Regions from separate parts of the Streptomyces sp. NPDC005281 genome, predicted to be linked through region 2. Evidence: riboswitches for the same ligand, from Rfam matches in the RefSeq annotation. Region 2 holds a riboswitch; each other region holds the start of a gene.

Region 1 (7,772 bases), on a different contig from region 2:
GCGCCCCCTGGACCACGACCAGCGGCTTGGCTGCCGCCGTCCGCCGCGCGATGCGGGTGAACTTGCGCGGGTTGCCGATGGATTCGAGGTACATCAGGGCGACGTCGGTGTCCGGGTCGTCGTACCAGTACTGCAGGACGTCGTTGCCGGAGACGTCCGCCCGGTTCCCGGTGGAGACGAAGGTCGAGACTCCGGTCACACCTGTGACGCCGCCGCCGCGACGCTCCAGCCGGGACAGCAGGGCGATGCCGATGGCGCCGGACTGCGCGAACAGGCCGATGCGTCCGGGGCGGGGCGGGTGCGGGGCGAGCGAGGCGTTCAGACGCACGTCGGGCGACGTGTTGATGACTCCGAAGGCGTTGGGCCCGATGATGCGCATCCCGTACGTGCGCGCGTGACGTACGAGTTCACGCTGGCGCTCGCGCCCCTCGGAGCCGCTCTCGGCATAGCCGGCGGAGACCACCACCAGCCCCTGCACGCCGTGTTCGCCGCATTCCGTCACGACCGCGGGGACGTTCTCGGCGGGCACGGCGACGACGGCGAGGTCCACGGGCTCGGCGATGTCCCTGATGGAGCGGTGGGCCGGGACTCCGTCGAGTTCCTTGTCCTGGAGTGCCGCGTTCACGGCGTACAGCCGTCCGGTGAACCCTGCTTCCCGGAGGTTGTCGAGGACGCTGCGGCCGACCCCGCCGGGTGTGCGCCCGGCGCCGATGACGGCGACGGAACCGGGAGCAAGCAGTCGCTGTACCGAGCGGGCCTCGGCACGCTGCTCACGCGCGCGCTGCACGGCGAGGGAGCGGTCGGTGGGTTCGAGGTCGAACTCCAGGCGGACGACGCCGTCCTCGAAGCTGCGCTTCTGGGTGTATCCGGCGTCCGTGAACACCTTGATCATCTTGTTGTTGGCGGGCAGCACCTCGGCGGCGAAGCGGCGGATGGCGCGCTCGCGGGCCACCGCGGCGATGTGTTCGAGCAGCGCGGAGGCGACGCCGCGGCCCTGGTGGGCGTCCTGGACGAGGAAGGCGACCTCGGCCTCGTCGGCGGGCGCGGAGGCGGGCATGCCGTCCGCGTTGATCCGGTCGTAGCGGACGGTGGCGATGAACTCGCCGCCCACCGTGGCCGCGAGGCCCACCCGGTCCACGAAGTCGTGGTGGGTGAAGCGGCGGACGTCCTTGGCGGACAGCCGCGGATAGGGCGCGAAGAAGCGGTAGTACTTCGACTCGTCCGACACCTGCTCGTAGAAGCTGACCAGTCGTTCGGCGTCGTCCACGGTGATGGGCCTGATGCGCGCGGTGCCGCCGTCGCGCAGCACCACGTCGGCCTCCCAGTGGGCTGGGTACTCGTGCCGGTCCGACGAGGTCTGCATGGGGCCCAGAGTACGGCTCGCGTACGACAACGGCGCGAGGCAGTCTGAGGGTGACGGGCGTCGGAACGGGCGTTTGACCGACACCGCGGCAGGGCGGGACCCGGGACCGTCCGGGCATGCCTCACGATATGGAACACTGGTCTAGACAACCCTGAACACCCGAAGGGCAGCATCACATGGCTGAGCGCCGCGTCAACGTCGGCTGGACCGAGGGCCTCCACGCCCGCCCCGCCTCCATCTTCGTCCGGGCGGCCACGGCCTCCGGCGTCCCCCTGACGATCGCCAAGGCCGGTGGAGACCCCGTCAACGCGGCCTCCATGCTCGCGGTCCTCGGCCTCGGCGCCCAGGGCGGCGAGGAGATCGTCCTCTCGTCGGACTCCGAGGGCGCGGAGGCCGCTCTCGACCGTCTGGCGAGGCTGGTCGCCGAGGGGCTCGACGAGCTCCCCGAGACCGTCTGAGCCGCCCACAAGGCATCAGGACGCATGCGGCTGAGCCGCGCCCCCTCTCCGGGTGGCGCGGCTCAGCCGTTTCCGTACCCCGCTCGGCGATTCCCCCGGGTGCCCCGCCGGGCCCCTCGCGGCGCGGGTACGAGAATGTCGTGTGCCGGAATTCCGGAGACAGGAAGGAATCCGGACACACAAATAAAAGGGCACCGAAATTGAGCCCCGCAAATTATCTCTCTTTGTATACGGCGTCCGTGTTAATGACGCAGGCCCATCATGTTTACGGGATGTTGCGAACTTCTCACACGGTCCGGCCGTTCGCCGCCGGGAAATCGGAGCCGGTGCGCGGTCGTGGCACGCTCGGCGTGCAGGGCCGTGATCGCGCGGGCCCGCTCGCTGTCGCCGCGGGCCACCGCGTCCACGATGCCGCCGTGCTCCGCCCAGGACTCCGCGGGATCGGCCGGCGCCTCCACCGAGTACATCCAGGCGATCTTGTGGCGCAGCTGGGCGAGCGCGGAGGTCAGGGCGGAACTGCCGGACGCCTGCGCGAGCGTTTCGTGGAACCAGCCGCCCAGCGAGCGCAGATCCTCGCTGTGGCCTCGCCTGGAACGCTCCTGCCCCAGCCTGACCAGGCCGCGCAGCACCTTGAGATGGGCCTCCGTGCGCCGCTGCGCGGCCCTCGCGGCGCCCAGCGGCTCCAGCAGCATGCGCATCTCCAGGAGGTCCGCCGCCTCCTGCTCGGTGGGCTCCGCGACACACGCGCCCGCGTGCCGGCGGGTGACCACGAAGCCCTCGGCCTCGAGCGTGCGCAGAGCCTCGCGCACGGGGACGCGCGAGACGCCGTACCGCCGCGCCAGCAGTTCCTCGGTGAGCCGGCCGCCGCGCTCGTAGACACCCGCGACGATGTCGTCACGGATCGCCGTGCACACCGAGTGCGCCGGAATACGCATGACCGACCTCCGCTTTAATCCCCGTGAAACGCCGTCCATTGACGCTTCTTCAGTGACTCTATTGCAGGAAGCCTGAATTTCCGATGGCAGGCCGGAATCCATGGATATTTTTTGGACAGACGGCCGCGGAAACGATGATGCCCCGGCTCGGTGAGCCGGGGCATCGAAAGCGGTGAAGAAGCCGCGAAGCGGTCGTCAGACGTTGACGCCGTGCGAGCGCAGGTACGCGACCGGGTCGATGTCCGAGCCGTACTCCGCGGTCGTACGGGCCTCGAAGTGGAGGTGCGGTCCCGTGGTGTTGCCGGTGTCCCCGGAGAGGCCGATCTGCTGCCCAGGGGTGACTGTCTGCCCCACGGACACCCCGATGGACGACAGGTGGCCGTACATGGTGTACGTGCCGTCGTGCATCTTGATCACGACTTGATTGCCGTAGGCGCCGCCCCAGCCGGCCGTGACGACCGTGCCGGCGCCGACGACGTGGACCGAGGTGCCGGACGCGGCGTGGAAGTCGACGCCGGTGTGGCTGCCGGAGGACCAGAGGCTGCTGCTGGCCTTGTAGCCGGTGGAGACGTACGAACCGGTGATCGGCATGACGAAGGTGTTCAGGCGCTTTCGCTCGGCCTCGCGGGCGGCGCGCTCCTTGGTCTCACGAAGCTTCGCGGCCTGCTCCGCGGCCTGCTTGCGCGCGGTCTGCTCGGCCTGCTTGCGCGCGGCGGCCTCGTCGGCGGCGCGCTGCTGCGCGAAGGCCTGGGCGTCGATCTGGTCGGCGACCGTGTCGTTGAGGGTGACGGCCTGGGTCAGCCCGGTCTGCTCGACGGAGGCTTCCGCGGCGAACGCGGGGGCGGCCAGGGTTCCGATCACGCCGGTGGTGGTGAGCGCCGCGACCCCGACGGCGGTCGTGGTGGTGCTGTGCACCCGGCTGCTCGTACGACGATGCTTGCCGGTGCCACAGGTGAACGCCATGTAGGGGCTGATCCTTTCCTTCCCTCTCGCCTACCGGGTTAGCTGACGGGTTCGGAGCAGGAAGGTCTCCTACGGACTCCCTCCGAAGAGGGCGTCCGATTCACCCCAGGGACTGCGTGGGTCCCCGGCTCCCCTGACTCGCGTCACGGGGACTCGGCGATGACTGTCCGGTGCCGCGGGCGCGGCGCACTGCATGACGAACAGCCGCCCCGACGCTAGACGGGGCCTCTTTCGAACAACAAACGGATCACGATTTTTGTAACGCATCCCACAGGGCAGAAGGGCAACCAGCATACGAATGCGGACATCTTGGGGGCTGTGGCGAAAAAGGGAGGGCCCTGACGGCTCCTCAGCCGTCAGGGCCCTCCCGGGGCGCACGGGTTCTACTCGGCGGCCACCACGGTGACTTCACCGATTCCGAGAGCCCTGACCGGCTCCGCGATCTGCGCCGCGTCGCCGACCAGGACGGTCACCAGACGGTCCGTCGGGAAGGCGCTCACGGCGGCCGCGGTGGCCTCCACCGTGCCGGTGGCGGCCAGTTGCCGGTAGAGCGTCGCCTGATAGTCGTCCGGCAGGTGCTGCTCGACCTGGTCGGCGAGTGTGCTCGCGACGGCCGCCGCCGTCTCGAACTTGAGGGGTGCGACACCCACCAGGTTCTGCACGGCGACGTCGCGCTCCTGGTCGGTCAGCCCCTCGGCGGCGAGGGTGCGCAGCACCTTCCACAGGTCGTCGAGCGCCGGACCGGTGTTGGGGGTGTCGATCGAGCCGCTGATGGCGAGCATCGCGGCGCCCGTGCCGTCCGGCGCGGAGCGCAGGACCTGCCCGAACGCCCGCACGCCGTAGGTGTAGCCCTTCTCCTCGCGCAGGACGCGGTCGAGGCGCGAGGTGAGGGTCCCGCCGAGGCAGTACGTGCCGAGGACCTGGGCGGCCCACACACGGTCGTGCCGGTCGGCACCCACCCGGCCGATGAGCAGCTGCGTCTGGACGGCGCCGGGGCGGTCGACGACGATCACGCGGCCGGTGTCGTCGGCGCTCACCGGCGGCACGGGAAGCGGTTCGGCGAACGAGCCCGTCCAGGAGCCGAGCGTGTCGGCGAGCAGCTCGTCGAGCTCGACATCGGTCAGGTCGCCGACGACGACGGCGGTGGCCGTGGCGGGGCGCACGTGCTTCTCGTAGAAGCCGCGTACGGCCGACGAGTCGATGTTCCGGACGGTCTCCTCGGTGCCCTGGCGCGGGCGTGCCATGCGCGCGCTCGCCGGGAACAGCTCCTTGGAGAGCTCCTTGGCCGCGCGACGGGCGGGATTGGCCGTCTCGTGCGGGATCTCGTCCAGCCGGTTGGTCACCAGCCGCTCGACCTCGCTGTCCGCGAACGCGGGGGCCCGCAGGGCGTCGGCGAGCAGGCCGAGGGCCTTGGCCAGGCGCGAGACGGGCACTTCGAGCGACAGGCGTACGCCGGGGTGGTCGGCGTGCGCGTCGAGCGTGGCGCCGCAGCGCTCCAGTTCGGCGGCGAAGTCCTCGGCCGAGTGCTTGTCGGTGCCCTCGGAGAAGGCGCGCGCCATGATCGTGGCGATGCCGTCCAGGCCCGCGGGCTCGGCGTCCAGCGGCGCGGCGAGGTTCACCTCGACGGCGACGACCTGCTGGCCGGGGCGGTGGCAGCGCAGCACGGTCAGACCGTTGTCCAGGGTGCCGCGCTCGGGGGCGGGGAACGCCCACGGCTTCGGCCGGCCCGCCTCGGGCTGCGGGTGGAAGTCCATGGTGGCGAGCTCGGTCACTTCGCCGCCTCCTCGTCGGTCTCGTCGGCGGAGTCAGCCGCGTCCGCGGCTTGGGCGGTGGTCGGCTCGTAGACGAGCACCGCGCGGTTGTCGGGGCGCAGGCGGGCCTTGGCGGCCTCCCGGACCTCATCAGCCGTGACGTCGAGGACGCGCTGCACGGCGGTCAGGGCGAGCTGCGGGTCACCGAACAGGACGGCGAACCGGCACAGTTCGTCGGCACGGCCGGCGACGGTGCCGAGCCGGTCGAGCCATTCGCGTTCCAACTGGGCCTGGGCGCGCTCCATTTCCCTGGCCGTGGGGCCCTCCTCGGCGAACCGGGCGAGCTCCTCGTCGACTGCGGCCTCGATGACCGGGACCTCGACGTCGCCGGACGTCTTCACGTCCAGCCACCCCAGGGAGGGCGCTCCGGCGAGCCGCAGCAGGCCGAACCCGGCCGCGACGGCGGTACGGTCACGGCGCACGAGCCGGTTGTAGAGCCGGGAGGACTCGCCGCCTCCGAGGACGGTGAGTGCCAGGTCGGCGGCGTCGCACGCGCGCGTGCCGTCCTCCGGGAGCCGGTAGGCGGCCATCAGCGCGCGTGCCGGGACGTCCTCCTCGACGACCTCGCGCAGCTGCTCGCCGATGATCTCGGGGAGCGAGCCGTCCCGCGGGGCGGGCTTGCCGTCGTGCCCGGGGATGGAGCCGAAGTACTTCTCGACCCAGGCGAGCGTCTGCTCCGGATCGATGTCGCCGACGACGGACAGGACCGCGTTGTTGGGCGCGTAGTTGGTGCGGAAGAACGCGCGGGCGTCCTCCAGGGTGGCCGCGTCCAGGTCCGCCATCGACCCGATCGGGGTGTGGTGGTACGGGTGGCCCTCGGGGTACGAGAGCGCGGTGAGCTTCTCGAAGGCGGTGCCGTAAGGGACGTTGTCGTAACGCTGGCGGCGCTCGTTCTTCACGACGTCGCGCTGGTTCTCCATGGACTCGTCGTCCAGCGCCTCCAGCAGCGACCCCATGCGGTCGGCCTCCAGCCAGAGGGCGAGCTCCAGCTGGTGGGTGGGCATGGTCTCGAAGTAGTTGGTGCGCTCGAAGCTCGTCGTGCCGTTGAGCGAGCCGCCGGCGCCCTGGACGAGTTCGAAGTGGCCGTTGCCGTGGACCTGCTTGGAGCCCTGGAACATCAGGTGCTCGAAAAGGTGGGCGAGTCCGGTCCGGCCCTTGACCTCGTGGCGTGAGCCGACGTCGTACCAGAGGCACACCGCGGCGACCGGGGTCAGATGGTCCTCGGAGAGCACCACGCGCAGGCCGTTGGCCAGGCGGTGCTCGGTCGCTGTCAGGCCGCCGGAGCCTGCCTCAGCTGTGGCCGTGTGACCCATGGGCATGTACGTCCCTTCGATCGCGGAACTGCGTCATTCCTGTCGGTCCTGCCACTGTATGCAAGCGCGCGGACGGCTGGCGCGGTTCCCGCGCCTCGTACGCCGAGAGCGAGACTCACGCGTGCCCCCGGCCCGCTTGGGGAAGCTCCTGCGGAAACGCCGCGAACGCGCTCGGGGCCCGCCGGGCACCGGGCCGCGGGGCTGTCCGGGAGGGGTCCCGGCGACGCCCGCGGAGCGCGCCGGAGGGGCGCTACGGACGGGTCGCGGTCGGCGTTGTCAGTGGGGCGGTCCACAATGGTGCGCGTCAGAACCCGTTCATGCCCCGGCAGAGACCGTGAAGGAGCCGCAGCAGCGATGGCCCGCCGTAGCACGAAGACCCCGCCGCCCGACGACTCGTACGAGGAGAAGATCCTCGACATCGACGTCGTGGACGAGATGCAGGGCTCCTTCCTCGAATACGCGTACTCGGTCATCTACTCGCGAGCCCTGCCCGACGCCCGAGACGGCCTGAAGCCGGTTCACCGTCGCATCGTGTACCAGATGAACGAGATGGGCCTGCGCCCCGACCGCGGCTATGTGAAGTGCGCCCGTGTCGTCGGCGAGGTCATGGGTAAGCTGCACCCGCACGGCGACGCGTCGATCTACGACGCCCTGGTGCGTCTGGCGCAGCCCTTCTCCATGCGTGTGCCCCTGGTCGACGGCCACGGCAACTTCGGCTCGCTCGGCAACGACGACCCGCCGGCCGCGATGCGTTACACCGAGGCCCGGATGGCCGACGCGACGTCGCTCATGACGGAGTCGATCGACGAGGACACCGTCGACTTCACGCCCAACTACGACGGCCAGGAGCGGGAGCCGGTGGCTCTCCCCGCCGCCTTCCCGAACCTCCTGGTCAACGGCTCGTCGGGGATCGCCGTCGGCATGGCCAC
Region 2 (7,772 bases):
TCGTCATCGCCGGGGTCACCGCCACCGGCTTCGCCTTCACCGAGAACATCCTCTACCTCGGCACCGCCTTCGGCACCGACCAGCTCAGCGGGGAGAGCGGACTCGCCTCCGTCACCGCGGCGACCTTCTTCGTCCGGGTGGTGATGTCACCCTTCGCGCATCCGCTGTTCACCGTGCTGACCGGCATCGGTTTCGGCGTCGCGGCGCTGTCCGCCGAACGCCACCACGCGCGCCGCGTGCTGCTCCCGCTCACCGGACTGCTCCTCGCGATGGGCATGCACGCCGTCTGGAACAGCTCGTCGGGCTTCGGGCGGTTCGGGTTCTTCGGTGTGTACGCCGCGTTCATGGTGCCCGCGTTCGGGCTGCTGACCTGGCTCGTCGTGTGGACCCGGCAGCGCGAGCTGCGGACCGTCCGCACCGAACTGCCCGTGTACACCGCCGCCGGCTGGCTGGGCGCGGCCGAACCCTGGTCGCTCGGCTCGATGCGGGCGCGGCAGATCGCCCGCGAGTACGCCGGTCATCATTTCGGGAAGAGCGCGGCACGTTCGGTGGCGGAGTACGAGGCGTACGCGACCTCGCTGGCGTTCCTGCGCCACCAGGGGCGCCGGGGCCGGGCGGGCGCCGACTTCGTCGTACGCGAGCGCGAGTTGCTCGAGGAGCTGTGGCGCCGCCGGGAGATCGCCCGTCCGGCGCTCGCCTACGCGGCCCGCATCACGGCACCGCTGCCCGTGCCGTCGACTTGGCCGGGCCCCGGGTACGGGTACGTCGCCCCGCCCGCGCAGCCGTACGGTCCGCCGGCGCAGGCGTCCGCGCCGGCACCGTATCCCGCGTACAACCCGTATCCCGCGTACAACCCGTACCGCTCCTAGCGGGGAACGGGCGCGGCGCGCGGTGGACACCACCGGGCGGCGCGCGCCGCGGACTCGGCCGCCGGGGTGCGGCCGTTACGCCGACGCCTTCGACAGCCGCGTCAGTTCCTCGTCCGTCAGCACCAGGTCCGCGACGGCCAGCAGGGCCGGGAGCTGCTCCACCGTGCGGGCGGAGGCGATCGGCGCGGCGACCGTCGGCTGTGCGGCCAGCCAGGCGAGGGCGACCGTCGGGACGGCGGCGCCGTGGGCCCCGGCGATCTCGTCGAGGGCGGCGAGGACCCGCGGCCCGCGTTCGGTGCCGAGGTGCTTGGCCGCGCCGGCCGCCCGGGGCGAGTCGACCTCCGCGCCGCGGCGGTACTTGCCGGTGAGGAACCCGGCGGCGAGCGCGAAGTACGGGACGGCCGCCAGACCCGCCGTGGAGGCGACGTCCAGCAGGGAGCCCTCGTAGGTGTCGCGCGAGACCAGGTTGTAGTGCGGCTGGAGCGCGACGTAGCGGGCGAGGCCCTCCCGGTCGGAGAACTCCAGGGACTCCCGCAGCCGCTCCGGCGAGATGTTGGAGGCGGCGATGTGGCGCACCTTGCCGGCCCTCACCAGCTCGTCGAGGGCGCCGATGATCTCTTCGACCGGCACTTCCGGCTTGTCGAAGTGCGTGTAGTAGAGGTCGATGTGGTCGGTGCCCAGGCGGCGCAGTGAGGCGTCGGCCGCCGCCTTGATGTTGGCACCGGACAGACCCGGGTACTCGGGGTGCTGGCTGACCTTGGTGGCGACCACGATGTCCGCGCGGTTGCCGCGGCTCTTCAGCCACCTGCCGATGACGGTCTCGGACTCGCCGCCCTCGTTGCCCTCGACCCACGCCGAGTAGGAGTCGGCCGTGTCGAGGAAGTTGCCGCCGGCCGCCGCGTAGGCGTCCAGGACGGCGAAGGACCGGGTCTCGTCGGCCGTCCAGCCGAAAACGTTGCCCCCGAGGGAGAGCGGGAAGACCTCGAGGTCGGACGAACCGAGCTTGCGGAGAGAAGTCATGTGGGACTTCAACGCCCGGGCCGGATGGATGTATTCCGCAATCACCTCGGGACGGCCGGGTCCCACGCCGGTGTGCTCACCTGCCTGACCGACAGCCCTGAAGTCGGGGGGGGTGACGACAGGGCTGCCGGAGATCAGGGGTTGAGGCCCTTGCTCTGGAGCCACGCCATCGGGTCGATGCCGGTGGCGGCGCCGCCGGGGTGCACTTCGAGGTGCAGGTGCGGCCCGGTGACATTGCCGGTCGCGCCGACCCGCCCGATGACATCGCCGGTGGCGACCTTCTGGCCCACGCCGACGCTGATCGACGACTGGTGGCAGAACCACAGCTCCGTGCCGTCGTCGAGGGTGAGGATCGTGCGGTAGCCGTACGAGCCCGCCCAGCCGGCCTCGGTCACGGTGCCGCTGTGGATCGCCTTGATGAGCGTTCCGGTGGGCGCCGCGAAGTCGAGTCCGGTGTGGTAGCCGGAGGACCACATCGAGCCGGCCTCACCGAAGCGCGAGGTCAGGGTGTACGAGGAGGTCGGCAGCGAGTAGCTCTTGGCGAGCTCGGCGAGGCGCTCCTTCTCGGCCTTCGCCTTGGCCGCCTCCTCCGCCTTCTGCTTCACGGCGGTGGCCTTGGCCACGGCGTCGTCCTGCTGCTTGGCGGCGAGTGCGACGGCCTTCTTCGCGGCGGCCGTCTGCGCGGCCTGCTGCGTGGCGGTGTCGGCGTGGTTCTGCTGCGACTTGGCCTGCTGCATGATGCGGTCGCGCAGCGCCTCACCGGCGTCGCCGGCGCCGTGGGCCGCGTCGGCACTGGTCAGACCGGCATCGGTGAGCGGAGTGGTGGAGCCCTTGGGGGCGCTGGACCCGCCGTCCGATATCAGGGCCTTGGCCGAGGCGGTGACCGACGACAGGTCGGGCAGCGAGATCGAGACGGGCGGCTTGCCCGGAGCGGCGCTGGCGATGCCGCCCGCTCCGACGGCGGCTATGACACCGACGCCGAGAACCGTGGAGCTGCGGGCGAGTCCTCCGCCGCGCTGCTTGCCCGTGCGGTGCCGGCCGCGGACGGGAGCGACGGAATCCTCGGTGGGGTTCCACTCCTCCCAGGGCCCCTCGTCCGTGGCATAGCCGAAGGTGTGTGTGTCATTCGGCGGGAACGAGGTCGGCTGAGCGGGCCGGTTTGACGCCACGTGGGCGCACTCCTTTCCTTCCTTGCCGCCTACCGGGTTAGCTGACGGGTTCGGAGCAGGAAGGTCTCCTACGGGCGTACTGCCACCGTGCGTGCACGGCGGGTTACGCTCGATTCACCCCATGGGATGGGTCCCCGGTTCCCTTGCGGGATTCCGCGCGTGCGCACGGAGCCACCTCTTGTGACGGCTGTAACGGCCGCGCTGCGTTATCGAACGTTAATAGACCCGGGCATCGAATTCCAAGCTGTTCCGACTGATCATTAACGGCTTTTGGCTTGGACTTTGGGGTCATGAGCGATGAAAAACGGGCGAGTTGGCCGCATGTCACCTGCACGTGCTTCCCTGACGGCCTGTTCGCGGGCGGCCGTCGCGGGCACCCGTCACGCGCGCCGGACGGCGAGCAGCGCCAGATCGTCCGTCAGAGCGCCGCCCGTGTGCCGGCGAGCCGCCTCGACCAGGGCGGTCAGCAACTCGTCGGGCGCGTGGAAGACGCGTCCGGCCAGCCAGGCCGCCGGATCGTAGAACTCCCCCCGCGGATCGCGGGCCTCGGACAGTCCGTCGGTGTGCAGGAGCAGCGTCGCCCCGCGCGGAAAGCGGTCCTGCACCGTCGGGGCGTGCGGGCTTCCCAGCTCGCTCATCCCGAGAGGCAGCGCGAACACCTCGGCGCTGAGGACGGCGAGCGTGCCGTCGGGGCGCAGCAGCAGGGGCGGTGGATGGCCGCGGTTGACGACACGTACGACGTCCTCGCCGTGCGGGATCTCGGCGAGGACGGCGGTCGTGAACCCCTCGGCCGCCTCGACGCCGTCGCGCCGGGTGCCCGCGCGCGTCAGGGCCCGCTCCAGGCGCCCCGCGACGCCCTCCAGCGTCGCCTCCTGCTCGGCGGCCTCCCGGAACGCGCCGACCACCGTCGCGACGGCGGCCACCGCGGTCATCCCCTTTCCCCGTACGTCCCCGACGACCAGTCGTACGCCGTGCGGGGAGTCCTGCACCGCGTACAGGTCGCCGCCGATGAACGCGTCCTCCTGCGCCGCCTCGTACCGGGCCGCGACCTCGAGCCCGGCGATCCGGGCCTCGGGCTCGGGCAGCACGGCGCGCTGCGCGAACTCGGCGATCTCCCGGACGGAGGCGAGCCGTTCGTCGCCGCGCCTGACCAGGATGTTGATGAGGACGGCCAGGACGGCGGCAGTCGTCACGGTGACCACCTCGGTGACCGCGTCGACGTGCAGGACGATCCCGAGCAGGAAATGGACCACGAGCACCGCGCCGACGGCGAGTACACCGGCGAGAACGGTGCCGCGCAGCGAGTAGAGGGGTGCGGCGACCAGGGGCGCGGCCGTGAAGAAGGGGGCGGCGGTGAATTCCGCCGGGGTGAAGTAGTCGTAGAGGACCCCTGCGGTGACGAGCAGCGCGGGCAGGATCCGGACGAAGGCGCGGGCGCGCACGATCCTGCGGGGGCAGGCTCCCGCAGGACCGGCCGGCACGGCGTTCCCCGGCCGCCGGGCACCGGGGGACGGCGGCCGGGCCCGGTCATCGGGGTGTCCGGTCCGCCGCTCACCTCCTGGCTGCCCCACCCGTCCAGAAGAACCGGTGCGGGGGCGGCGGGCGACCGGTGTGGCCCGACCGGGGGAGAACGGCGTCCGCCGGAGGGAATCGGGACCGGGCCGGAGAAACCGCGGCCCTGAAAAGCCGTAAGGGGCCGGGGCCGGAAGAAGGTGCCGGAAAGCCCGGAAGAACCGGCGGGACGCAAACCGGGGAACAAACACCAAGGGCCGGAACTCGTGAATCCGAGTTCCGGCCCTTGGTCTTCAGTAGCGGGGACAGGATTTGAACCTGCGACCTCTGGGTTATGAGCCCAGCGAGCTACCGAGCTGCTCCACCCCGCGTCGTTGAAATTAGTGTACGCCATCCGCGGGACCCGAAGCACACCCGTTCAATCACGCCCCTCCGGTGCCGTGGGCACCCGGCTCTACCGGGTCAGGAGATGCCGGTTGGGGGCCTGGGCGCGGTCCCCGTACTCGGGGAGGACGACGACCTCGGCGCCCGCGGCGGCGAGGAGCCCGTTCCCGTCGGCGTCCGTGACGAAGGTGTCGGGCTCACGCCAGGCGGTGACGACCCGGCGCACACCTGCGCCGAGGATCAGCCGAGCGCACGGGGCGGGCCGGGAGGCGCGGTGGGCACACGGCTCCAGGCTGCTGTAGACCGTGGCGGTGGCCAGCCGCGGATCGGCCGGGTCGATCTTGGCGAGGGCGGCCTCCTCCGCGTGCACGACGGGGTCCTCGCCCTCGCGGGAGTGGCCCCTGGCCAGTTCGGTCCCGTCGGCCGCGACCACCACGGCGCCCACGCTGAACGCGGTCTTCGAGGGCGGGCACAGCTCCGCGAGTTCGCAGGCCAGCTCCAGCCAGTGCCTGTCCGCGGCGGAGGCGAGCGGGCCGGTGCCGGGCGCGGTGGGGACGTAGCGGATGAGTACGACGTCGCCGACGGGCCGTGTCTCCGTCAGCCGCATCCGGCCCAGGGGGTATTCACCGGGCCCGAAGAGCCGCGGCGCGTCCGGCTGCCCGACGAAGAGGGGGGCGACGGCCAGCTGGAGTTCGTCGGCGAGCTGCTCGCGCACGAGCTGGGTGTGGACCTTGCCGCCGCCTTCGACCATGAGGCGGCGCACCCCCCGTACGTCGTGAAGGTGTTCCAGCAGCACACGCCAGTCGAGCTCGGGTCCGGTCGAAACGACGTCGACTCCGACGAGACCGTGCAGCAGGGCGGAAGCACGCGGCGCGCCCTCGTCCGTCGTGTAGACGACCTTCTGGCCGCCCGTGTGCCAGAACTGCGCCTTCGGGTCGAGCTCGCCCGATCCGCTGACGGTGACTTTCAGCGGGTACTCGGGGCGGCCGCCGGCGACCCTGGCCGCCCGCCGTTCGGCGGAGTTGACCAGCAGACGCGGGTTGTCCGTGCGCAGCGTGCCGGCGCCCACCAGGATCGCGTCGCTGGACGCCCGTACCTCGTCGACCCGGTCGAAGTCGGCCGGGCCCGAGAGCAGCAGCCGCTCGGGGCCGGTGTCGTCCAGGAAACCGTCGAGGGAGACGGCGGCGGACAGCAGGACGTAGGGACGGGGCATCGGGACGCATCCTCCGGTCACACGCACACAGTGGTTCAAGTTTTAAACAATACCTAGACTGGTCTCATGACGACCCGCTGGCTCTCCGCCGCCGAACAGCGCGCCTGGCGCTCGTACCTCTCCGCGACCTCCCTCCTGGAGGACGCCATCGACCGCCGGCTACAGGCGGAGGCGGGGATGCCCCACCTTTACTACTCCATCCTGGCCAAGTTGTCCGAGGCACCGGACCGGCGGCTGCGGATGACCGACCTCGCCGAGGCCCAGAAGATCACGCGCAGCCGGCTGACATACGCGGTGACCCGGCTGGAGAAGGACGGCACCGTACGCCGGGAGGGCTGTCCCACCGACAAGCGCGGGCACGTGGCCGTACTGACCGACGAAGGCATGGCCCTGCTTGAGCGGGTCGCTCCGGGGCATGTCGAGACGGTCCGGACGGCGATCTTCGACCACCTGACCCCGGAGCAGGTGTGCCAGCTGGACGAGATCTGCGCAACCATCACCCGGGCGATCCAGAGCGGGGATTCCGGGGCGTCCGGGGAAGATCTGCCGTGGCGGAGGCGTTCCTGTTCCTCGTGAGGCGCGACCGGGGCACCCGAACCCGTTGCTTGAAGTTTTAAGCAGATGTAGTGTCTCCTTCCGTGGCTGTGCTTCAAATCTGAAGCACAACCCCGTACGAACCTGCCGGACGGAGAGACACCATGCGCGACCACCCCGACGCCACCGTGCGCACCCGCGTCCGCGTACCCCTGCGCTTCGGCGACGGCTACTCCGTCGACGCCGAACTCGTGACCTTCCACGGTCTCGACGACGGCATGGAGCACATCGCCGTCGTCCTCGGAGAGCCCGGTGCGAACCCGCTGGTGCGACTGCACTCCGAGTGCCTGACCGGCGATGTGTTCGGCTCGGCCCGCTGCGACTGCGGACCCCAGCTGCGCGAGGCGGTGGAACAGATCGCGGACCGCGGCGGCGTCCTGCTGTACCTGCGCCAGGAGGGCCGCGGCATCGGCCTCTACAACAAGCTCGACGCGTACGCCCTCCAGGACCAGGGCCTGGACACCTACGCCGCCAACACGGCCCTCGGACTGCCCGAGGACGGCCGCGACTACACGGCGGCCGCCCAGATGCTCCGGGCCCTCGGCATCGACTCGCTGGACCTGCTCTCCAACAACCCGGACAAGGCCGAGCAGCTCCGCGAACTCGGCATCACGGTCTCCCACCGGGTCCCGACGGGCGTCTTCACCACCGCCCACAACGTCCGCTACCTGCGCGCCAAGGTCCTCCAGACCCAGCACACGCTGCCGCTGCCGGAACTCACGGAGCGCACGGAACTCACGGGCCTCTCGGCGGGCTGACACGCCGGCACCCCCTGGAACGAAACAAGCCCCCGGCTCAGATCACCTCTGAACCGGGGGCTTCTCCGTAGACCCTGTGGGACTCGAACCCACAACCAATGGATTAAAAGTCCACTGCTCTGCCAATTGAGCTAAGGGTCCCCGCACCGAAAACACCGGCACGGCGCACCGGCCCGCGCCGACGCATCCCCGAGCATAGCGGGACGCGGCCGGGACTCCGATCGGGTATCGGGGACCCGGCCACGCCAATAGC
Region 3 (7,772 bases), on a different contig from region 2:
GGACGCGGCGACGTCGAGCGCGAGCGCGATCTGCTCGCCGGGGATGTAACCGGCCTGCTTGATGGCCTCGACGATGAGGTCGAGGGCGGCGCGGTTGGACTCCAGGTTCGGGGCGAAGCCGCCCTCGTCGCCGAGGCCGGTGGACAGACCCTTGGTCTTCAGCACCTTCTTGAGGGTGTGGTAGACCTCGGCGCCCCAGCGCAGGGCCTCGGAGAAGGACTCCGCGCCGATCGGGGCGATCATGAACTCCTGGATGTCCACGTTGGAGTCGGCGTGCGAGCCGCCGTTCAGGATGTTCATCATCGGAACGGGCAGCAGGTGCGCGTTCGGGCCGCCCAGGTAGCGGAAGAGCGGCAGGTCGGACGCCTCGGAGGCGGCGTGCGCGACGGCGAGCGAGACGCCGAGGATGGCGTTGGCGCCGAGCGAGCCCTTGTTGTCGGTGGCGTCCAGGTCGAACATCGCCTGGTCGATCAGACGCTGCTCGGTGGCGTCGTAGCCGACGAGCTCCGGGCCGATCTGCTCGATGACGGCGAGGACGGCCTTCTCGACACCCTTGCCGTGGTAGCGGTTGGGGTCACCGTCGCGAAGCTCGATGGCCTCGAAGGCTCCGGTGGAGGCACCGGAGGGAACGGCGGCACGACCCGTGCTGCCGTCGTCGAGGCCGACCTCGACCTCGACCGTGGGGTTGCCTCGGGAGTCCAGGATTTCCCGGGCTACGACGACGTCGATGGACGGCACGAGCATCTCCTTATATGGGATGTGACGCGGGTACGCGGGGCCGGCAGCCCCGCGGGATGAGCCTAACCGGCTCACGGGGATCGGCCAGCGATCGACCACCCCTTGAGCGGAACTGAGCCTACATATTGTTCCTGAACGGAACAAAAAAAGAAATAAAAAACCCCGCTCCGGCGCGTGCGGGGGAACACGCGCCGGAGCGGGGAGCCCGTGGGGACGGGGGGCCTCACCCGGCCTCGGATGCGGAGGCCGTGCGAGGAAGCCGCGGTTCGGCCGAAGCCGTGCGGCGCCGGCCGTGCGAGGGGGCCACGGACCGGCGGAGCCGTGCGGCGCGCGCCGGGATCGGGACCGCCCTCCGCCGAAGGCGGCCAGGTCAGCCGGCGTGCCGCACCGCTCAGTGGAGGTGCAGCTGCTGGCCCGGGTAGATGAAGTCGGCGTCGGAGACGATGCCCTTGTTCAGCTTGAACAGCTTCTGCCAGCCGCCCTTGACGTGCTTCTTCTCGGCGATGGAGCTGAGGCTGTCACCCTTGACGACCTTGTACTCGCCGTCACCCTTCTTGACCTTCTTGCCGGTCGGCGTGGTGACGGTCTTCTGGACGGCGGGGCGCTCCGCGGAACGGGCGGCGTGCTGCTCCGTCGTACGGGTGGCGGGGGCGCTCTGCGAGCCGCTCGAGGAGGAGGTGGAGGCGGGGGCGGAGGCGGACGGGGCCGCCGGGGCCGCGCCGCCGTCGTTCGGGGTGCTCGACAGGCCGGTGCCGCAGGTCGGCCAGGCGCCCTTGCCTTGCGCGGCGAGGACCTTCTCGCCGATGGCGATCTGCTGCGACTTCGAGGCCTGGTCGGCGGTCGAGGCGTAGGCGGTGCCGCCGTACGCGGCCCAGGTGGAGGTCGAGAACTGGAGGCCGCCGTAGTAGCCGTTGCCGGTGTTGATCGACCAGTTGCCGCCGGACTCGCACTGGGCGACGGCGTCCCACTCGGAGGTGGTGGCGGCGGAGGCGTTGCCGGCCGCCATCAGCGGGGCGGCGATGGCGACACCGGTGACACCGGCGAGCGTGGCGACGCGGGTGGCCTTGTTCGGGCGGCGGTGCTTGCCCTTGCTGGAGAACAGCATGGAGAGATCCCCTCACCGACGCCTGCGAGGTGAGCTGTCGGGTTCGGGCCGGTGTAGTTGCCCGGCCACGCGCCTTCGTTCCCGTCTCCAGGACACTCGGCACGCGGCTTCACCCCAAGCCGTTCCCGGATGCCTCTCGACTCCCGGGCCCGGCACTTACCTTGGGTCCCCCGCTCCTGCCTACGGCGCATGACGCGACGACTGTTCCCGTACGGCCGTTGGCAGGATTCGGCGTTGCGACCGTCGGAGCCCGCTGTGGCGAGCGGTCACGACCGTAAGCAGTCCATAGGCGGAATTTCAAAGACGATCAGGGCTTCTGAGACTCATGTCTCACTCGCACCAAACCGGACATTCCGCAGCGAAACGTGACGCGAACTCCCGCTGCCACTAGGCCGTTTCGGCGACGACGGCAATGCTCCGACCAGGGACGACGAGGCCGGGACCGCTGTCGGCCGCACCCGGGTCCACGGCGGACAGGTTGCCCCAATCGTCCTGGGCGCCAGGGCTGTCGGAAGAGTCCCAGAGACTGCCAAGGACCTTCGCGGCGTACGAGTCGTCGACGGTGTCGCTCTCCACGCTCGCGGCATGCCGGCCGGCCGAGCTGTCGGCGCCACCGCCGGTCGCGGTCTCCGCGGCCTTCCCGCCGCGGTGCCGCCCACCGGAGTCCGGAGTCTCGGAAGCGCTCGAAGAGGCTTCCTTCTGACCCGGTTTGGCCGATTCGTCACTCTTGCCGGTCGTCGCACCCGAGCCGTCGGAACTCTGCGAGGCGCTGGGGGTCGGGGTGCTGTCGGCCGCGCCCGACGAGTCACCCGAAGCGGACGAACCGGTCGAAGGGGACGAGCTGGGCGAAGTCGCCAAACCGGATGAAATGTATGAACCCAAGTCGCCCTCGCCGTTCGACGAGTCGGCGGCCAGACCCGTGTCGACGCTGACCTCGCCCGAGCCCTTGCTGAGCCCGGAGAGCGGCCCGCAGGTCGGCCAGGCCTTGAGACCCTGGTCGGCGAGCACCTTCTCGGCGACGGCTATCTGCTGCGAGCGGCTGGCCTGGTCGGCCGTCTGCGCGTACTCGAGACCGCCGTACGTCTCCCAGTTGTCCTGGTCGAGCTGAAGGCCGCCGTAGTACCCGTTGCCCTGGTCGGCGCTCCACGCGCCACCGCTCTCGCACTGCGCCACCCGGTCCCAGGTGGTCCCGTCGGCCGCGCTGGCACTCGTCGCGGCGAGCAGCGGAATGACGATCGCAGATCCGGTCACTCCCGCGGCGACGATGAGCGCCGGGGCCTGACGAGGGCGACGGTGACGGCCGTTCCCGGAGAGCATGCGCAAGCCTTTCGAGTGACAGCGGGGAGCACCGCGGCTCCTGCTAAGTGAGAAGCAGAGGCGCCGCGTTGATGGGTGAACGTAGTCGCAGTCGATCGCTGGTTACAAGTCGATGCAGTACAGATCACGCGAAGATCACAGATTTGATGGACCGTCACGTTCCGGTAGCCCCGAAGAGGCCTTTTCCGGTATGCGGAAGAGCCCCTTCGGCCGCGGCGCCGAAGGGTCGGCGATGAACCGATCAAGGCCTATTTGACCGGGGTGAACTCCACCGGAAGCGTGCGCAATCCGCGCATAATGAGCCCTCCGCGCCAGCGCAAATCAGCCGATTCTCCAGCGAGTTGCAGGTCGGGAAGACGGTTGAGGAGCGTACCCAGCGCGGTCTGCCCCTCCAGCCGGGCGAGCGGCGCGCCCAGGCAGTAGTGGATGCCGTGGCCGTAACCCAAGTGCTGAAGGTCACGTCGTGAAAGATCGAGCGTGTCCGGCTCTTCGAAGCGTTCGGGGTCACGGTCCGCCGCCGCGAGGACCACGAGCACGGGGTCGCCGGCCGCGATGTCCTGTCCGCCGATCCGCACGTCCTCGGTCGCGAACCGCCACGTGGCCAGCTCCACGGGCCCGTCGTAGCGCAGGAGTTCCTCGACACCCGTCTCCAGCAGCCCGCTCTCCCCGGCCGCGAGGGAGGTCTGAAGGCGCTCCCGCTGCCCGGGGTGGGTGAGCAGGGCGTGCATCCCGTTCCCGATGAGGTTGACCGTGGTCTCGAACCCGGCGAAGAGCAGGATGAAGGCCATCGCGGCGGCCTCGTTCTCGGTGAGGTGCTCGCCGTGGTCGGAGGCGCGGATGAGCCCGGAGATGAGGTCCTCGCCGGGCGCGGGCTCCGCGGTCAGCGCCTCGCGCTTGCGGTGGATGAGCTCGGCGAGATATCCGCGCATCTTCTTCACGGACCGGGCGACCCCGCCCCTCGGCCCGCCGCCGTGCCGGATCATCATGCCCGCCCAGTCCCGGAAGTCGTCCTGGTCCTCGCGCGGGACGCCGAGCAGGTCGCAGATGGCGTAGATGGGGAGCGGGAAGGCGAACTCGTGGATCAGGTCGGCGGAACCCCTGCCCTCGAACCCGGCGATGAGCTGATCCGTCAGCTCCTGCACCCGCGGGGCGAATTCGGCGACGCGCCGGGGCGTGAACGCCTTGCTGACGAGCCGCCGCAGCCGGGTGTGGTCCGGCGGGTCGATGTTCAGCAGATGCGTCATCAGCTCGGCCTTGCGCTCCCCGGGAATCCCGGTCCGGCCCTTCGCGTGCTCGGGCCCGTCGTGATGCGCGGGATTCTTGGACAGCCGCTGGTCGGCGAGCGTCGCCTTGGCGTCGGCGTACCGCGTGACGAGCCAGGCCTCCACGCCGCTGGGCAGCCGGGTCCGGTGCACGGGCGCGTGCTCCCTGAGCCAGGCGTAGGCCGGATAGGGATCGGTGGCGAACTCCCAGGTGAAGAGTTCGGGGGCGGCGCTGGAGGAGGCTTCGTGCTCGGTCACTCCCCGACGGTATCGGCAGGAAGCGGCGGTCCCATGCTCGCAGTGCGCACGGGAGACGGCCCCCTCCCGTCAGCGGGGCCGGCAGAGGACGGCACACCCTCTGGCCGCAGGGCCGACAGCGGACGGCCCCCTGGCCGCAGGGTCACGTGGGGAGACTGCTCCCCTCCGGATGCCCGGCGATCGGAAGGGGGTCCGGCGCGTACGGCGTCGGCGGAGACCACCCCCGCCCGGCCCCCGCCCCGCACTCGCCGTGCTCGCCGTGCTCCCGCCCAGCCCTCGTCGTGCCGGCCCGTCGCCCGCTGCCCGCTGCCCGTCGCGGCCCTAGGCCCCGTCCTCGTCCTTGCCCTCGTCCTTGCCCTCGCCCTCGTCCTCGCCCTCGCCGTCGTGCATCTGGCCCTCGGCGTCGCGGCCCGCTTCCGTGAAGCCCTCCGCCCCGCGGATCGCGTCACGGTATGTGCGGGCCGCCGCCCGCAGTGCCGCCTCGGGGTCCACGCCCTCGGCCTCGGCCCGGACGGCCATCGCCAGCAGTTCGTACCCCACGCCCTCGCCCGCGGGCAGCGGGACGTCGAGTCCCGCCGTACGCGCCCGGGACGACAGCTTCGCCGACAGCGCGAGGCCCGGCTGGCCGAGCGGGACGCCCTGGGTGACGGAGGTGCGCCGCTTCTCCTCGGCCTTGGTGCGCAGCCAGTGCTCCTTGACCTCCTCGGGCGTGGTGGCCGTCTCGTCGCCGAAGACATGGGGGTGGCGGTGGATCAGCTTGGCGACGATCCCGCCGGCCACGTCGTCGATCGAGAACGGGGCCTCCTGGTCGTCCTCGGCGATCCGGGAGTGGAACACGACCTGGAGCAGGACGTCACCGAGTTCCTCCCGCAGCTCGTCCCGGTCACCTTCCTCGATGGCCTCGACGAGCTCGTACGCCTCCTCCAGGCCGTACTTCGCCAGGCCTTCGTGCGTCTGGCGGGACGACCAGGGGCACTCGGCCCGGATGCGGTCCATCACCTGGACGAGGTCGAGCAGCCGGGCTCCCGGCAGGTCGTACGAGGCGGGCAGCAGCTCCAGGTCGGGCATCCGTATGCGGCCGGAGCCCGCGAGGCCGGCCAGACCGTCGGTGAGCCGGGATTCGCCCTCGCCGGTGGCGACCACGACCACCGTGCGGCCGCCCGCGCACGCGTCGACCAGTTCCCGGGCGGTCGGGGACTCCTCGTCGACCCCGATGCCGGCCTCGCGCAGATACGGCACCTGCGGGTGCGCGCCGTCCGAGCACAGCACCCGGTCGGCACCGTGCAGCGCCTGCCAGGCCTGCCAGGACAGCAGACCGGGTGCGACACGGTGGCTGGTGGTGAGCAGGACGACACGGCCGGCGCCGCCGTCGCCTCCGGCCGTCACATCGGCTGCGGTCCGCTCACTGTCCTGAGCGGCCCCCGTCGGTTCACTGGTTGCGTTCACCCCCCGAACGTAACCCACCCCGCCGACACCCCCGGGGTTGTCCACAGGCCCCCCGGAGGAGGCCGCCGGTCCACCGGCCCAGCGGCCCCTCCCCGACGGGTTACGCGGGCTGCTGCTGCGCCGCCGCCGCGGAGACCTCACGCAGCCACGGCGTCTTCGCCTCGACGCGGCTGCTCTTCTGGACGTCCCAGGCGCCGTAGCGCGGGTTCAGGTCGACGTGCAGCTGCTTGGAGGCGGTGGACATCGCCTTCCAGAAGGCGGCCTTGCCGTCGGTGGTGTTCATGTCGACACCGAGCGCGGCGGCGAGCTTGCGGGCCTCGATCTCGGTGCGCAGGCTGTCGTCGAGGCGCTTGGGCGCCACTCCGTAGTTCGACAGCCAGGCCGTCTCCAGCGCCTTCGAGCCGCCCGCCTGCTGTTCGAGGGCCGAGCGCATCTGCTGGGAGTCCTTGCGGGTGACGGTCACGCCGGCGTTCTTGGCCGCCCGGTCCAGGACCCGGTCCAGGACCATGCCGTGCAGGGTGTCGCGGGTGAGGGTGCCGGTGCTCGCGACGACCTGCGCGTACTGGGCGTCGTCCTTGCTGGCGGCCCGCTGCGCCGAGCGCACCTCGTCGACCCGGCCCTCCAGTTGCGAGACGGTGATCCGGCTGTCGCCGACGACGGCCGCCGCGCCCGGATGGGCATCGCTGCCACAGCCGGTGAGCACGGGGGCCGCTGCGACGATCGCGGCGGAGAGGACGAGCGCGGTGCGACGGCGGCGGTGCAAGGAAGCCTCCCGAGGAGATTGTGCGACGGTGCACAAAGTCTTGCGGTGATCGATGGTAGGCAGTGGCCCGCCTCTCGGCCAGCCATTCGACCAACGATTCACGACGACTTCAGGCACCGCCGGGGGTTCCCCGCCTCAGGGAACGGCCGTGCTCCGTCCGTACGGGTGACGACGGCAGGCCGGTCGTCCGGTCGACCGGCCGTGGCCGTCCCCTCCCGCGATCGTCCGCGCGTCAGCCGGTGATGGCGACCGGCGCGTCCCAGGCGTCGCGGTCCACGGTGAGCGTGACGCCGCCGATGGTCTCCTTGCTGTTGACCATGTACTGGTGGGCGCGGCTGTGACCGGTGAACTGGGTGGCGCCCCAAGGCCAGTCGGTGGTCGTGGTGTTGGTCTTGTCCCACAGCGCGTACCAGAGGTTGCCCGGCAGATCCGTCTTGTCGGCCGCGGTCGCGATGGCCTTGGCGCTGGAGCTGGTGAAGCCGTAGTAGCCGGAGCGGTACGTCTTGGCGCGCAGGGCCTTGTCGAAGGCGCGCACGTACGTGAGCACGGCGTCGTTGCAGGCCTTGTTCGTGAGGTCGTACGACTCCATGTCGAGGTAGACCGGGCTGCCGGCCTTCATGCCGAGGGCGGCGGCCTTGGCGACGGCGTCCGCTCCGTCGGTGGCGCCCATGGAGGCGGCGGTCGAGGCGGTGAGCTTCTCGGGGCTGCTGCCGGTCTGGCAGGACGGCTGGGCGCCGACGTACAGCGGGACGAGCTTCCAGCCCAGGGTGCTGACCGACTTCACCCAGGACGCGGTGAGGTTGGGCTGGCCGCAGCCGCGGTTCTTGCCGCCGATGTACACGGCGGCGGCTCCGTAGAAGCCGGTGTGCCAGGCCTTCATCGC

What was found. A riboswitch is a leader RNA that binds a small molecule or an ion and turns the genes downstream of it on or off. The one in region 2 is predicted to bind cyclic di-AMP.
Positions count from the first base shown of each region.
Region 1: another riboswitch for cyclic di-AMP. It lies ahead of ABZV42_RS14095 (peptidoglycan DD-metalloendopeptidase family protein); the one in region 2 lies ahead of ABZV42_RS06975 (M23 family metallopeptidase).
Region 3: another riboswitch for cyclic di-AMP. It lies ahead of ABZV42_RS00425 (transglycosylase family protein); the one in region 2 lies ahead of ABZV42_RS06975 (M23 family metallopeptidase).

Region 1 is NZ_JBEXGX010000008.1:156,408-164,179, forward strand. It holds gene ABZV42_RS14080 (GNAT family N-acetyltransferase) at 1-1,363, opposite strand, end outside; gene ABZV42_RS14085 (HPr family phosphocarrier protein) at 1,540-1,821, shown strand; gene ABZV42_RS14090 (GntR family transcriptional regulator) at 2,064-2,756, opposite strand; gene ABZV42_RS14095 (peptidoglycan DD-metalloendopeptidase family protein) at 2,952-3,719, opposite strand; cyclic di-AMP (ydaO/yuaA leader) riboswitch at 3,732-3,888, opposite strand; gene ABZV42_RS14100 (pitrilysin family protein) at 4,103-5,491, opposite strand; gene ABZV42_RS14105 (pitrilysin family protein) at 5,488-6,849, opposite strand; gene ABZV42_RS14110 (DNA topoisomerase IV subunit A) at 7,198-7,772, shown strand, end outside.
Region 2 is NZ_JBEXGX010000003.1:397,426-405,197, reverse strand. It holds gene ABZV42_RS06985 (PrsW family intramembrane metalloprotease) at 1-869, shown strand, start outside; gene ABZV42_RS06980 (aldo/keto reductase) at 945-1,889, opposite strand; gene ABZV42_RS06975 (M23 family metallopeptidase) at 2,024-3,058, opposite strand; cyclic di-AMP (ydaO/yuaA leader) riboswitch at 3,070-3,226, opposite strand; gene ABZV42_RS06970 (PP2C family protein-serine/threonine phosphatase) at 3,439-4,539, opposite strand; tRNA gene ABZV42_RS06965 (tRNA-Met) at 4,868-4,941, opposite strand; gene ABZV42_RS06960 (dihydrofolate reductase family protein) at 5,025-6,167, opposite strand; gene ABZV42_RS06955 (MarR family transcriptional regulator) at 6,234-6,743, shown strand; gene ribA (GTP cyclohydrolase II) at 6,866-7,519, shown strand; tRNA gene ABZV42_RS06945 (tRNA-Lys) at 7,588-7,660, opposite strand.
Region 3 is NZ_JBEXGX010000001.1:99,585-107,356, forward strand. It holds gene eno (phosphopyruvate hydratase) at 1-744, opposite strand, end outside; gene ABZV42_RS00425 (transglycosylase family protein) at 1,130-1,843, opposite strand; cyclic di-AMP (ydaO/yuaA leader) riboswitch at 1,848-2,041, opposite strand; gene ABZV42_RS00430 (transglycosylase family protein) at 2,231-3,094, opposite strand; gene ABZV42_RS00435 (cytochrome P450) at 3,409-4,680, opposite strand; gene ABZV42_RS00440 (nucleoside triphosphate pyrophosphohydrolase) at 5,002-6,126, opposite strand; gene ABZV42_RS00445 (SurA N-terminal domain-containing protein) at 6,227-6,889, opposite strand; gene ABZV42_RS00450 (glycoside hydrolase domain-containing protein) at 7,122-7,772, opposite strand, start outside.